Regions from separate parts of the Leptolyngbya sp. FACHB-541 genome, predicted to be linked through region 2. Evidence: predicted binding sites of a transcription regulator. Region 2 holds the regulator's gene; each other region holds the start of a gene.
What was found. The regulator NtcA, encoded in region 2, controls nitrogen genes in cyanobacteria. The targets are predictions, from matches to a motif close to TTTGTANNNNNNNNTACAAA.
Positions count from the first base shown of each region.

Region 1 (4,224 bases), on a different contig from region 2:
TTTAAGCGCGATCAGGAGTATCCAATTCCAGCGCAGGCAATTGTTGTGGATGAAGCCTCCATGCTGGACTTGTTTCTGGCAAATTCTCTATTCAAAGCTATTCCTCTGGATGCTCAACTGCTGCTTGTGGGAGATATTGACCAGTTACCCAGCGTCGGACCAGGTGCGGTTTTGCAGGACTTGATTGCGTCAGAAAAAATCCCGGTGGTGCGACTAACACAAGTTTTTCGTCAGGCTCAAACTAGTCAGATCGTGAGTAATGCTCACCGAATTAATCAGGGTCAGTTTCCTCAGCTAGAGCCTGTGTCTAATGTACCTGAATCGGACTGTTTGTGGTTAGGCGCACCAGAGCCACAGCCCGGAATTCAGGCAATCCATGATTTGATCACCGATCTGATTCCGCAATTAGGTTTTGATGTAGCGCGAGATGTACAGGTGTTATGTCCGATGACACGCGGGGAAGTCGGGACGCGCAACTTGAATGGTGTACTGCAATCTTTAATTAATCCGCCCAGTTCCACAAAGGCACAGATTGAGCGGGGCGGAATGGTGTTGAGGGTGGGCGATCGCATCATCCAAAAAGTGAATGACTACGATCGCGAAGTATTCAACGGAGATTTAGGAGTGATTACGGCGATCGATCCAGAAGAACAAGAAGTGAGCGTGCAATTCGCAGAAAGGATCGTGAGTTATGACTACGCCGACTTGAACGAAATTACTTTAGCCTGGTCAGTCACCATTCACAAAAGTCAGGGAAGTGAGTATCCGGTGGTGATTCTGCCGCTCTATATGCAGCACTACTTGATGCTGAGCCGCAACTTAATTTACACCGGACTGACTCGTGCCAAAAAACTGGCGATTTTGGTGGGGCCACAAAAGGCGATCGCCCTTGCCGTCCGGCAGGTCAAAGACCAGCAGCGATACACGCTTTTAGAGAAACGCCTGAGCGGACATCTGGACTTTTAGGAATAGATATCGACTAAATCTGCTTTAGCCGATATCCCAAGCCATGCACCGTCTCAATCAGGTCTTCAGGCGCGCCAGAGACTCTTAGCTTTTGGCGCAAACTTTTGATATGTGCCTTGACCGTGTCTTCTTCGGGTGGCTCCTGCAAAGACCAAATGTGCTCAATCACCGCGGCCCGACTAAGAACGCGGCGACCGTTGCGGACGAGCAATTCTAAAATAGAGAACTCTTTGGGGGTGAGCCGGAGGGGGCGATCGCCATACTGCACCTCATAGGTACTGGGGTTTAGCTGCAACCTGCCCCACTGCATTCCTGGAGAGGAACCAGAACTGCCGCGACGCAGGAGGGCACGAATTCGAGCCAACAGTTCTGGCAGGTCAAACGGTTTTACCACATAGTCGTCGGCTCCCGCATCCAGTCCAGCAATTTTGTCAGCGCTAGTGTCACGGGCGGTGATCATCATCAGCGGTTGGTCATAGCCTTGAGTTCGCAGACGTTGGCAGAGGCTCATGCCATCCAGCTTGGGCAACGTTACGTCCAGCAAAATCAGGTCATAGGGCAAGGTTGTCACCTGCTGCCAACCTTTTTCCCCATCCTTAGCAACATCTACAACATAGCGTTGGTCAGTCAGCGCCTCTGAGAGCGCTTCGCCTAACCTGGCATCATCTTCAACAAGCAAAATTCGCATACGCACAACCGACCCAGCGCTATCAGTAAGCAGTTCTTGGATCTCGTAAAATTTAGATTCCCTTGTGTCGTAGGTAGGCGTTGTGTTAAAGGATACATTTTAGAGTGAGAGTCAGGATTAGAGTACTACTTTTGGCATAACCAGGAATGAATTTTGTAGCATATGCTACAAAATTCATTCCTGAAAACCTGTTCACTAATGCCATCTACCGGAATTTAAGGAGCTTCCAAGCTCGGCCTTGCGTATTCATACGTAAAACTAAGAAATCTAAAGCATCTACTGTTCCCTTTGTCCGGTTTTGCGTCTTGATCACGTAGGTTCTAGCCCTGAGGAAACTCCTTAAGCACGGGTGTAGGAGCGAACTAGGAGATAAAGGTGAGAAAAAAGCAAGGTTTTCGGCTAGAGCGACCTGTAGATCAGATTCGTTCAGGCATCAGCTTGGTCACTGAAACAATTAGAGGACGCAGTCGCCGGTTTCGCAGGTTGAGATTGACCGCAGGTGTGACTGCGGCGATCGCTCTCTCTCTGTGGGCAATTGTGGGGGGCGTGTTTCCTTCTCCAGCAACGGCAACTGGTCAGACCTATGAGGTCTTGTCTACTCCTGAAAACGTGATTTGGGGAGAACTGTTTAAGCCAGACAGTGAGCCGATTTTGCGAGTGCAGTCGGGCGATCGCTTGGTTATGCAAACTGTTTCTCACGAAGGCATTTTGGCTGACCAGGGAGACACCATCGAATTTCTCACAGGTAGTGGTATTGCTGAATCAGATATTTTGCCTGACCAGTTGCAGATCAAGGCAGAGGTCGAGAAAACTGGCCCTGGCCCACACGTGATCACTGGTCCCATCTATGTAGAAGGGGCAGAACCGGGAGACGTACTGGAAATCAAGACCCTCAACATTGATTACCGCGTACCCTACGGTGTGATTTCTAACCGTCATGGCAGAGGTTCTCTCCCAGGGGAATATCCTGAGAATGGTGAACCGATCTACACCAAAGTCATTCCCATTGACCGCGAGAATGACATCGGCATCTTTAAGCCAACGAATGGACTGCCTAACTTAAACATTCCGCTGAAGCCATTCATGGGACTGATGGGCGTTGTTCCGGCTGATCCTGAAGATGCAGTCAATTCAGTTCCGCCTGGTTTATACGGCGGCAACGTAGATATTAAGCTTTTAGGAGTAGGCAGCAGCCTTTATTTACCCGTTCAAGTGCCCGGAGCGCTATTTTATTCTGGCGATCCTCATTGTGCTCAGGGTAATGGAGAGGTTGCGCTGACAGCGATCGAATGCTCTCTCACGCCTACCTTTGAGCTCATTGTTCATAAAGGTATGACGCTAGAAGCGCCAGTCGGTGAAACCGAAGATGCGTGGATTGCAGTCGGTCTTGACCAAGACTTGGATGAGGCAATGAAAAAGTCAGTGCGTGAATATCTGCGAATCGTCAACGAGGAATATGGTTTGACCAAGCCAGATGCGCTTCTTTTCGGGAGTGCAGCAATCGACTTTGAGGTTTCTCAGGTTGTCGATATCGTCAAAGGAATTCACGGAGTGATTCCTAAGGAGCTATTTGCACCACTAACCCAAGGAAATTAGGGATTAGGGGTTGGGGGTTAGGAATTAGGGGGGATGCGTCGCCCCTAATTCGCCTGTAGATTATGGAACGATCGCTATCAGTCCACAAGACGCGATTTATCTCGTTTCTCCAAGAAGGCTAACCCCCAATCTCCAACCCTCAATTTCTAACAACCGCCTATGACCCTAGAAGCTGACTTTACTGTTCAACTCCGATCTGCGGCTGATCGGCTTTGGCAACTTTTAGAGAATTTTGGGCGATCGCAAGTCCTGGTAGTCGGCGATCTCACCCTGGATGAATTTCTGACAGGACAAGTTGAGCGAGTTTCGCGGGAAGCTCCCGTGTTGATTTTGCGGCATGAGACGACGCGACAGGTGCCGGGTGGGGGAGCCAACGCAGTTTACAATTTGGCGAAGCTAGGAGCGCAAGTCAAGGCTGTTGGGCTGGTCGGGAAAGATGACCAGGGAAATGCGCTAAGGCAAATTTTTGAAGCAGCAGGAATTGATACGCAGGGAATTTTGGTCGATCGGGATCGACCCACCGTGACCAAAACTCGCATCTCTGGTCATGCTCGGCAATCTGTAACCCAGCAGATCGTGCGAATCGATCGCAAATCAGATAGCTTGCCCGATCTCAGCCTGCAACTTCAGCTAGCAGAATACATTCAACAGCAGGCAAAGGATGCTCAGGCGGTAGTCTGTTCCGATTATGGAGATGGCGGACTAACTCAACCTGTAATTGAGGCAGCTCTGTCCCATACTCAAACTGTGGTAGATGCCCAAACTGAGTTGCATCGCTACGCTGGAGCCTTTTTGTTTACGCCAAACTTGCCGGAGGCAGAACTCGCGGTGGGATACGCGATCGCCTCTCCTGAAGCACTCGAACGAGCCGGACGTGACCTCTTAGCGCTAACTCAGGCACAGCATGTTCTAATTACCAGAGGCGAGGAGGGAATGAGCCTGTTTGACCGCAATGGCAACCATTCCGTGATCCC
Region 1 is NZ_JACJPC010000021.1:57,057-61,280, reverse strand. It holds gene H6G00_RS03330 (ATP-dependent RecD-like DNA helicase) at 1-966, shown strand, start outside; gene H6G00_RS03325 (response regulator transcription factor) at 980-1,654, opposite strand; gene H6G00_RS03320 (acetamidase/formamidase family protein) at 2,030-3,250, shown strand; gene H6G00_RS03315 (PfkB family carbohydrate kinase) at 3,410-4,224, shown strand, end outside.
Region 1: the regulator NtcA is predicted to act here: its motif matches at 1,807-1,826, upstream of H6G00_RS03320 (acetamidase/formamidase family protein).

Region 2 (4,224 bases):
CAGGTTTCGCCAAAGTGTTTGCATCGAAACAACAGAACTGTTGCTAAACCTGCCCCTACAGACATTTTGTTTGCTGGAAATTTCCTTACATCCCCATGATGGCGTAGCCCGAATCGACGTAGAGAACCTGCCCTGTAATGCCGCTAGAGAGGTCACTTGCAAGGAAAGCAGCCGTATTGCCGACTTCGGTTTGGGTGACAGTGCGGCGTAGGGGGGCAATTTCTTCAACGTGGTGAATCATGTCTAGAATTCCACCAACGGCTGAAGAAGCCAGGGTGCGGATTGGGCCAGCAGAGATGGCATTCACGCGAATGTTTTGGGGTCCGAGTTCTGCGGCGAGATAGCGGACATTCATTTCCAGAGCTGCTTTAGCGATTCCCATAACGTTGTAGTTAGGAATGACGCGAACACCGCCCAGATAGGTCAACGTGATGATGCTGCCGCCTTCGGTCATGAGGGGGCTAGCGGCGCGGCTAAGCTGCACCAGTGAGTAGGCGCTAACGTCCATCGCCAGGTTGAATCCATCGCGGCTGGTTTTGCTGAAGCCGCCGGTCAGGTCATCTTTGTTGGCAAAGGCGAGGCAGTGAATCAGAATGTCGAGCTTGCCCCATTTCTCCCCAACGGTTTTAAAGATCGACTCGATCTGCTCATCGTTTTGCACGTCGCAAGGCAAGAACAAGCTGGGTTGGAGCGGCTCTACCAGTTCTGCCACTTTCTTTTCGTACCGTCCCTTTTCGTCGGGCAGGAAGGTCACGCCCAAGTTGGCTCCAGCTTGATGAAGCTGTTGGGCGATTCCCCAGGCGATCGAGCGGTTGTTGGCGATGCCTGTGACGAGAGCGTTTTTGCCAGTCAAGTTCAGCATGAGAATCTGTGAAAAATCTTTATTTAGGCGCAACTAGGAGAATACTGGAAAACTAGGATCTAAGGATAGAGGATTCGTTTTGGTGTGGTCGTTTCACTTTAGGGCGATCGCCTTGTATCGTAGATAACATAAGCCTTTCGAGTCCCTTCATCAAAGCTCAAACCTGGCTTAATTTTGAACAAGTTCAGCGCTACCGACGCAAAGTTATGTGGATTTACTGAGGAACTTTCGATACAGGTTGGCAGATTTTGTATCGTCGTGTACAAAAAACAGTCTCGCAGTTAAGTTTTAGTGTTCTAAAGTCAGAGATCTCTCACAGGAAGCAGGGGATCTATGCATGACCTGATTCAGTCTATACGACAGTGGGTAGGGCGAGGGTATGGTAGTGACGCAAGATAGACCACCGCTAGCGAATGTATTTCGGCAGCTGAGTGGCGGGGCTTTTCCGCCTGTGGTGGAGTCGTTTGATCGAAGTAAGACTATTTTCTTTCCAGGTGATCCCGCTGAGCGCGTCTATTTTTTGCTCAAAGGAGCCGTGAAGCTGTCCAGAGTCTACGAGGCTGGAGAGGAAATTACGGTTGCTCTGCTGCGAGAAAACAGCGTGTTTGGCGTATTGTCTCTAATCACGGGACATCGCTCTGATCGGTTTTACCACGCCGTTGCTTTTACACCTGTTGATTTGCTCTCGGTTCCAATTGAGCAGGTTGAGAAGGCGCTGAAAGATAACCCTGAGCTGTCGATGCTGATGCTCCAGGGACTTTCATCTCGGATTCTGCAAACCGAGATGATGATCGAAACGCTGGCACACCGAGATATGGGTTCTCGGCTGGTGAGTTTCCTGCTGATTCTTTGCCGCGACTTTGGCATGCCCAGCCCGGATGGGATCACGATTGACCTGAAGTTGTCGCATCAGGCGATCGCCGAGGCAATTGGTTCTACCCGCGTGACAGTAACTCGTCTGCTAGGTGACCTGCGGCAAGATAAGATGATATCTATCCACAAAAAGAAAATTACCGTTCATAATCCTGTTGCCCTTAGCCAGCAATTTACTTAAGTCAACGCATCGACTCGTTCACCTCGTTCAGAATGCAGTAGGCTGTATCTGGACTGTTTCTAACCAGCGATGACCGCTCAGTTAGTCCTGATTGCAGCAATTTTAGTACTGGGGGGGGTGATCGCCACGGTGGGCGATCGCCTTGGGATGCGGGTGGGTAAAGCTCGGCTGACCCTGTTTAACCTGCGCCCCCGACAGACTGCAACGATTGTTACCGTTCTCACAGGTAGCGTTATTTCTGCTTCTACTTTTGCGCTCCTGTTTGCCTTAAGTGAGCAGCTTCGTCGCGGTATTTTCGACTATGAAGAAATTCAAGAGAACTTAACTACTGCCCGCCAAGACCTGGAAGAGGTGAGCGAGGAAAAGCAGCAAATTGAGACTCAACGAGATCAGGCGATTGAGCAACAAATGGCTGCCCGGAGGCGACTGCGACAGATTAACCGGGATTTGGAAGCGGCGGTCGCCCGTCAAGCCGGAACTGCTGCCCAACTTAACCAGGCTCAAAACCAACTCAACCAAACTCAGCGCCAACTGGGTCAGATCCGTTCTAGTTTTGAGCAGGCCCGTGCTCAACTGGGTCGGGTCACACAGCAGGCAAATAGCCTCCGGTCAGAAATTCGGGAGCTTCAGGTTGGGCGGCAGCAGTTAATTCGACAGCGGGAAGAAGAATTAGCGCTGCGGGATCAGGCGATCGCCGAACGAGAAGAACTGCTGCGTCAACTCGAAGCTCAAAGAACATTCCTCGTTCGAGAGGTGCAATCTCTTGAGCGAGAGTTTCAAGGCTTACGCCAGGGCAACGTTGCTCTCCTGCGGAATCAAGCTCTTGTGTCTCGTGCCTTTCGCATTGTTGATCCGGCTGTCGCGCCTCAGGTAATTTATCAACTATTGCTAGAGGCTAATCGAGTCGCAGTCCAAGAAATCTTACCTGATGCAGATAACTTAGATCAGCAAGTCATCGATATTACAAATGCTGAGGTTGAGCGTTTAGTCAGTCAAATTCGGGATGGACAGGAATACGTTGTGCGGATTCTTTCGGCAGGCAACTATGTCGTGGGAGAACCGTGTGTTGTAGCTGGAGAATCCTGCATTCAAGTGTTCGCGGCTGCCACCCCCAATCAGGTTGTATTTTTAGATGGAGAAATTGTAGCGTCCGTTTCTGTCAATCCATCCGCTGCCACGGACGAAGAACTGCTTGACCGAATTAGGCTATTGGCAGCGGCCTCCCAGTTTCGGGCCAGGCAGGCAGGCATATTGCTAGACATACCGCAAATTGCAGATGGTCGAACTCAAACTTTGATCAACTTTTTGCGCCAGGTAAAGCAATACAATCAGCCTGTTGAAATCCAGGCGATCGCCTCAGACATCACCTATACTGCGGGTCCAGTTAGGTTAGAGCTAGTTGCAGTTCGAGACGGCCAGGTTTTATTTGGGACAGAGCAATCCTCACCCTTATTCGTTCCACAACAACCCGATTCGCAGTCGCCTAGACCGGAACAGCCTGCCCCTAACCCAAGCAATTCAGACCGGAACAATTCAGATCGGAATAATTAGGAACAGTTCAATTGAATGAATTCTCGCAGGTTTTATTCTTCAAACCGCATGGTATCCCCGTTCTTTGACTCCAGTCAGCCAGCTATTTTGGGTTTTGATCCCGGTCGCCAAAAGTGTGGTGTAGCAGTCATGGGGCTAGACCGCAGCCTCTTCTATTGTGAGGTGATCCCCGCAGAGGAGGCGATCGCCACCATTCAGTCGTTACGCAAACAGTTTCCGATTTCGATGCTAGTGATGGGCGATCAAACCAGCTCTAAAGAGTGGAAGCAAAAGCTCAGTAGCAGTCTGTCAGAACCACTGCGAATCGTCATGGTAGATGAGCGATTTAGCACCCTGGAAGCTCGCGATCGCTACTGGCAGATGTATCCACCAAAAGGTTTGTCTCGCCTTCTACCACAAGGTATTCGTACCCTCCCCCGCCCAATCGACGACATTGTAGCGATTCTCTTAATCGAGCGTTATTTGGGCAGGTTGACGGCTTAGGCGGTTAAATCTCTGCCCGAATCGTAAACGAATAATCTCCACCTGGCTCAAGCTGGTAGTCACATTTTTCTAGGAAGCGACCTAGTGGTTCTTGAATCAGCGCTCTACCTAGAGAAGGCTCAACGGATAGCTCTCCTCGGTTAAAGCGCCACTGAAACTGCCACTGATAATCACTCGCTGTCACCTCACCTTCAATTCTGCCCTGTTGCCAAGACTGGTGAGTGATGCGGACATAGGCAGTCGTTTCAGGTAGACGCTTGGAACTCACAGTTAC
Region 2 is NZ_JACJPC010000041.1:43,702-47,925, reverse strand. It holds gene fabI (enoyl-ACP reductase FabI) at 86-862, opposite strand; gene ntcA (global nitrogen regulator NtcA) at 1,242-1,916, shown strand; gene H6G00_RS06790 (DUF3084 domain-containing protein) at 1,986-3,467, shown strand; gene H6G00_RS06785 (pre-16S rRNA-processing nuclease YqgF) at 3,516-3,950, shown strand; gene H6G00_RS06780 (DUF3146 family protein) at 3,955-4,218, opposite strand.

Region 3 (4,224 bases), on a different contig from region 2:
GGCGAAATAGTCCTTACGCGGCCAGACTTCAAATTTAGGCATCTTGAGATAAACGATAAACAAGGAGCTTAAGCTGAATGTCATTAAATTAGGATTTGAGCTACGTGGCTATTTAGTCTCAAGGCTATTGAATTCAAGGCAGTTGCAGCTTAGATTCCACTTTTGAAAAGAACCTAAGTGATGCCAAAAATATCACCCCAATAACCGTTTTAGTGAGGATCATCCTATGGTGCGTCAGGTCTTAAGAGTGACCCAAAACACCGTCTTTAAGCGTCGTCCCGTTTCGGCTTCAGAGCTAGAAACAGAGGAACGTTATAGCGTATCGGCGGGTGCTACGTTAGAAATTCAATCCTATGCTTACGCCGATGCAAACGGAGAATTTGATGGTCACATCAAGTTTGCGATCGCCAATCAAGCCTATTACATTCGCGGTATGAACACCTGGTATGTTTACAATCGCCATGCCCAAGTTGAGTTTGATGGCAAGGTGGTCTATCCGCAAGAAGAGCAGGCAGCCAGCTTTATTTTGAAGGTGACAGAAAACACACTATTTAAGCGTCGTCCTCTTCAGTCAGGGCAGTTGAGTGCTGAAGAGGTGCAGGCGATCGCCAAAGGTGCGTCTTTTGAGCTTCAGTCCTATGCCTATGCCAATGCTCAGGGAGACTTTAATAATCACATTAAATTTGCGTTAGAAAACCAAGAAGACTACATCCGAGGGTTGAGTTCCTGGTTTGTCTACGAACAGCACGCCCATGTCGAGTTTGACAACGATGTGGTCTACCCCATTCCTCAAGTTCCCAGTTCTACCCCATCGCCTACACCAAGTCCTGGAGCAGGAGCGCCCCGACCATTTCAAGGGAGAAGCTTTAAACTCCCTGGCAACCAGAGTACTTTCTACACCGATCAACCCATCATTCCGGGGGGTAGCTTTACTTGGGGGGAAGCGACTAAAAGCGGCACTCGTATTCCTAAAACGACCCAGGAAGTCAGTAACATTTTGGCTCTAGCAAGGCAGCTTCAGCGAGCTAGAAACCAGATTGGTAGACCGTTTAGAATTACATCCTGGTATCGCCCCGAGCCCTATAACACTCGGGTGGGTGGGGTAAGAAACAGCCAGCACTTAAGCGGCAGGGCTGCAGATATTTCTGTTGCTGGATATTCTGGGCGGCAGGTTGCAAATGCGGTAATGTCTTGGTGGCCAGGCGGTGTGGGAGTTTATCCTGGCAACCGCAGACATATTGTCCACCTTGATGTGGGCGGACGACGCAAATGGGGCTTTTGAGCAAGTGTTGAGCGCAGTGCAGGATACTGCAAGATTGATAGTGTTCCCTGCGCTAACACACCCTACAGTTCTGCCTGCAATTATCTTTTGACCTATTAATAACTAACTTATTGAGGAGTGCTGTATGTCTTCCCAACTCAGGCTGAATCTTGTTGAGGGATCTGTTTCGTTTAACTTTTCACCAGAGGCAGCAAAAGCGCTTCAGGCGGCGATCGCCACTCTAATGGATAGCCTTAGAGCCACTGCCTCTCATGCCACTTCGGGCGCGGGGAAGCCTAATCCCCAAAAACCAATGGAATACCAATATACCGGAGATGTCTTTTTAGAAATCTTTTGCAACCCGAATATATGGTCTAGCCCTTTTGCAGCAAAAGTTTTGATCACGCTGCGGGATGAACGTATTCGTCTCAGCACAGAAGCCGAGCTGACGCGTCTGATCGAAGATATCAACCAATATTTAGAACAGCAGTGAACCAGCGCAGCAAGGATCGAAAGCCCCCAGCAATTGCGATCGCCTCACTGGAAAGCGTAGAATCGGGGCAACAGAACGCCTAGCCTCTAAAAACCTTAATGAACTCAGACACTCTTCTCCAAATTGTCCAAAAAGGATTTCGCGTTACCCTGGGCGCGACTGCATCATTAATCGAAACCTTGCAAGATCCGCAACGTCGTGACGAAAACCTTTACAGGCTAAGAGCTGAACTAGGTCAACTCACTGAAGAATGGGCCGTAAAAGGTGAGATGACGGAGCAAGAAGCACGAAACTTTGTGGACACAATTTTGTCTCAACGCGCTGCTCAAACAAACTCCAGCGATACCCCTAGCACTCCTAACAGTTCCAGTACGGCAACGGCCGCTCCACCCGATGTGCAGCTTGATTTAGAAGAGCTGACTGCACAAATTGCTGCGATTCGGGCAGAGCTTGAGAGACTACGAGAGCAAGATTCACCATCTTAGTCTCGAAAAGTCCCTGACGCTCATTCTGGACTCACTTTGACACTTGCTGCACTGGCGATCGCCTAGTATCGCCAAGCGCGTGTCAGGGTGACTGATTGTTTTGTAGCTTCGCTTTGTGACTAATCGTTATCCCAATCTTCCCGCCCCAGCAGATCACCAATGCGATCGCGGAGCAGAAAGCTGCTTTTTTCTAACTCACATTCAACCCAAGTCCATTCCCGGGCGGGAATGTACTGGCAAAGAACATAAATGGGCTGATGACGGCTGATCACTCCTTGTTGAACGAGTTGACGAGCTTCATCCCGAATGAAGTCCATGGAGTATTGAATGGATTGGAGCATTGATTCACCCTCTGCTTTACCAACGTATTAACTGTGACGACCGAGAGCTTTGACCGAAAAATGAATAAAAGTGGAAGATTGCCGTATTAAAGCGAAATTAATAGACAAAATTGAACAGGTCGGCTAGCAAGCCCTTGACTTTGTAGCCCTCTATACTGAATCTTTCTTATCTTCAAGCTAAACACTATCTGATTATATTAATAAAAATTACGAAAGTCATCAAGTCCTGACATTTTCCCCTTCTCCTGTAATCTAACGAAAAGCCCCTAATGGTTTGTAGAGATGGATTAGAGGGTTTAGCTGATTTAATTGCGTGATTGCTATTTCTTCCCTAAGTCGTATGTCCGACTGACTCAGCCTATGCCCCAGAAAACCCGTTAACTCTAGATCCTCAAAGCTTGCTTTTGCTAGAACTGATACTATTCTTTAAACTTAACCGCTCGACTTTGATACAAAGTGGTGCGTTGCTGTACTAACTCTGCTGCCAGTTGCAAAGCTGCTTTCATGCTGGTCGCATCTGCAACCCCTCGCCTAGCAATATCAAAGGCCGTGCCATGATCAGGAGAAGTGCGGACAAACGGTAGCCCAATGGTAGTGTTGACGGCTCGGTCAAACGCCATTAACTTAACCGGAATTAGCCCCTGATCGTGGTAAAGCGCCAGGTACGCATCATGCGCTGACGATTGAGTAGTCCCGAACCAGGCTTGACCAGGACGCGTCCAGAGGGTGTCAGGTGGAACGGGTCCTTCCAGCTGGATATGAGGATAGCGATCGCCCATTTCTTTGAGCCAGGGAATCAACCAGTCCTGCTCTTCGTGCCCCAATTGCCCCTGTTCGCCACTGTGAGGGTTGAGCCCAGCGATCGCAATTCGCGGTTCAACAATGCCAAAGTCTTGCCGCAGACACAGCAGCAGCAGGTCTAACTTTGCGGTCATCAGTTGGGGCGAGAGGGCATCGGGCACCTGTCGCAGTGCAATGTGGGTCGTTGCCAACAGCGTTCGCAGCAGCCAACCCGTATGAGGCGATCGCGCCACAAACAGCATTCCAAATCGCTCAACCCCTGCCCGTTCGGCTAACAGTTCGGTTTGCCCTGGGTAATGATGTCCAGCCGCCTTCCAGGCAGATTTGGCGATCGGGGCAGTGACAATGCCCTGAAAGTCTCCTGCTAGTGTGTGGGCGATCGCCGTTTCCAAGAAGCTAAACCCGGCTGCACCACTCGCCGCATTGCCCGTTCCCAGTACAATCTGCTGCTCGGTCGACTCAGCTAGCGGCACATCCAAGATGGTTAAGTTTTGCGGATCTGCTAAATCGTTACCTGATTGCCCCTGAGAAATTAGGGACTTCTGTAAAGTTTCGTAAGTGTTTTGTAATAATCTGCGACTGCCGATCACAGTCACATCACAGTTTGTTGTTGCTGGATCGACAAGCGCTTTTAATACAACTTCAGCCCCAATGCCTGCCGGATCACCCAGGGCGATCGCCAATCGAGGACGCGGAGCCGCTGTACTGGAAACTGGAATTGTAGGTGTGAGAAACATGGCTACAAACTGCTTTAGAATACTTCAGATAGGTTTGAAAATCCGATTCATCTGCATACAGGAGAACTTGAGTGAACGGCGAAATCTTTAATGCTGCAATATTGGC
Region 3 is NZ_JACJPC010000051.1:54,280-58,503, forward strand. It holds gene H6G00_RS10785 (D-Ala-D-Ala carboxypeptidase family metallohydrolase) at 227-1,282, shown strand; gene H6G00_RS10790 (hypothetical protein) at 1,407-1,754, shown strand; gene H6G00_RS10795 (hypothetical protein) at 1,853-2,239, shown strand; gene H6G00_RS10800 (DUF4327 family protein) at 2,359-2,580, opposite strand; gene pdxA (4-hydroxythreonine-4-phosphate dehydrogenase PdxA) at 3,000-4,118, opposite strand; gene H6G00_RS10810 (PetM family cytochrome b6-f complex subunit 7) at 4,190-4,224, shown strand, end outside.
Region 3: the regulator NtcA is predicted to act here: its motif matches at 2,720-2,739, upstream of H6G00_RS10800 (DUF4327 family protein).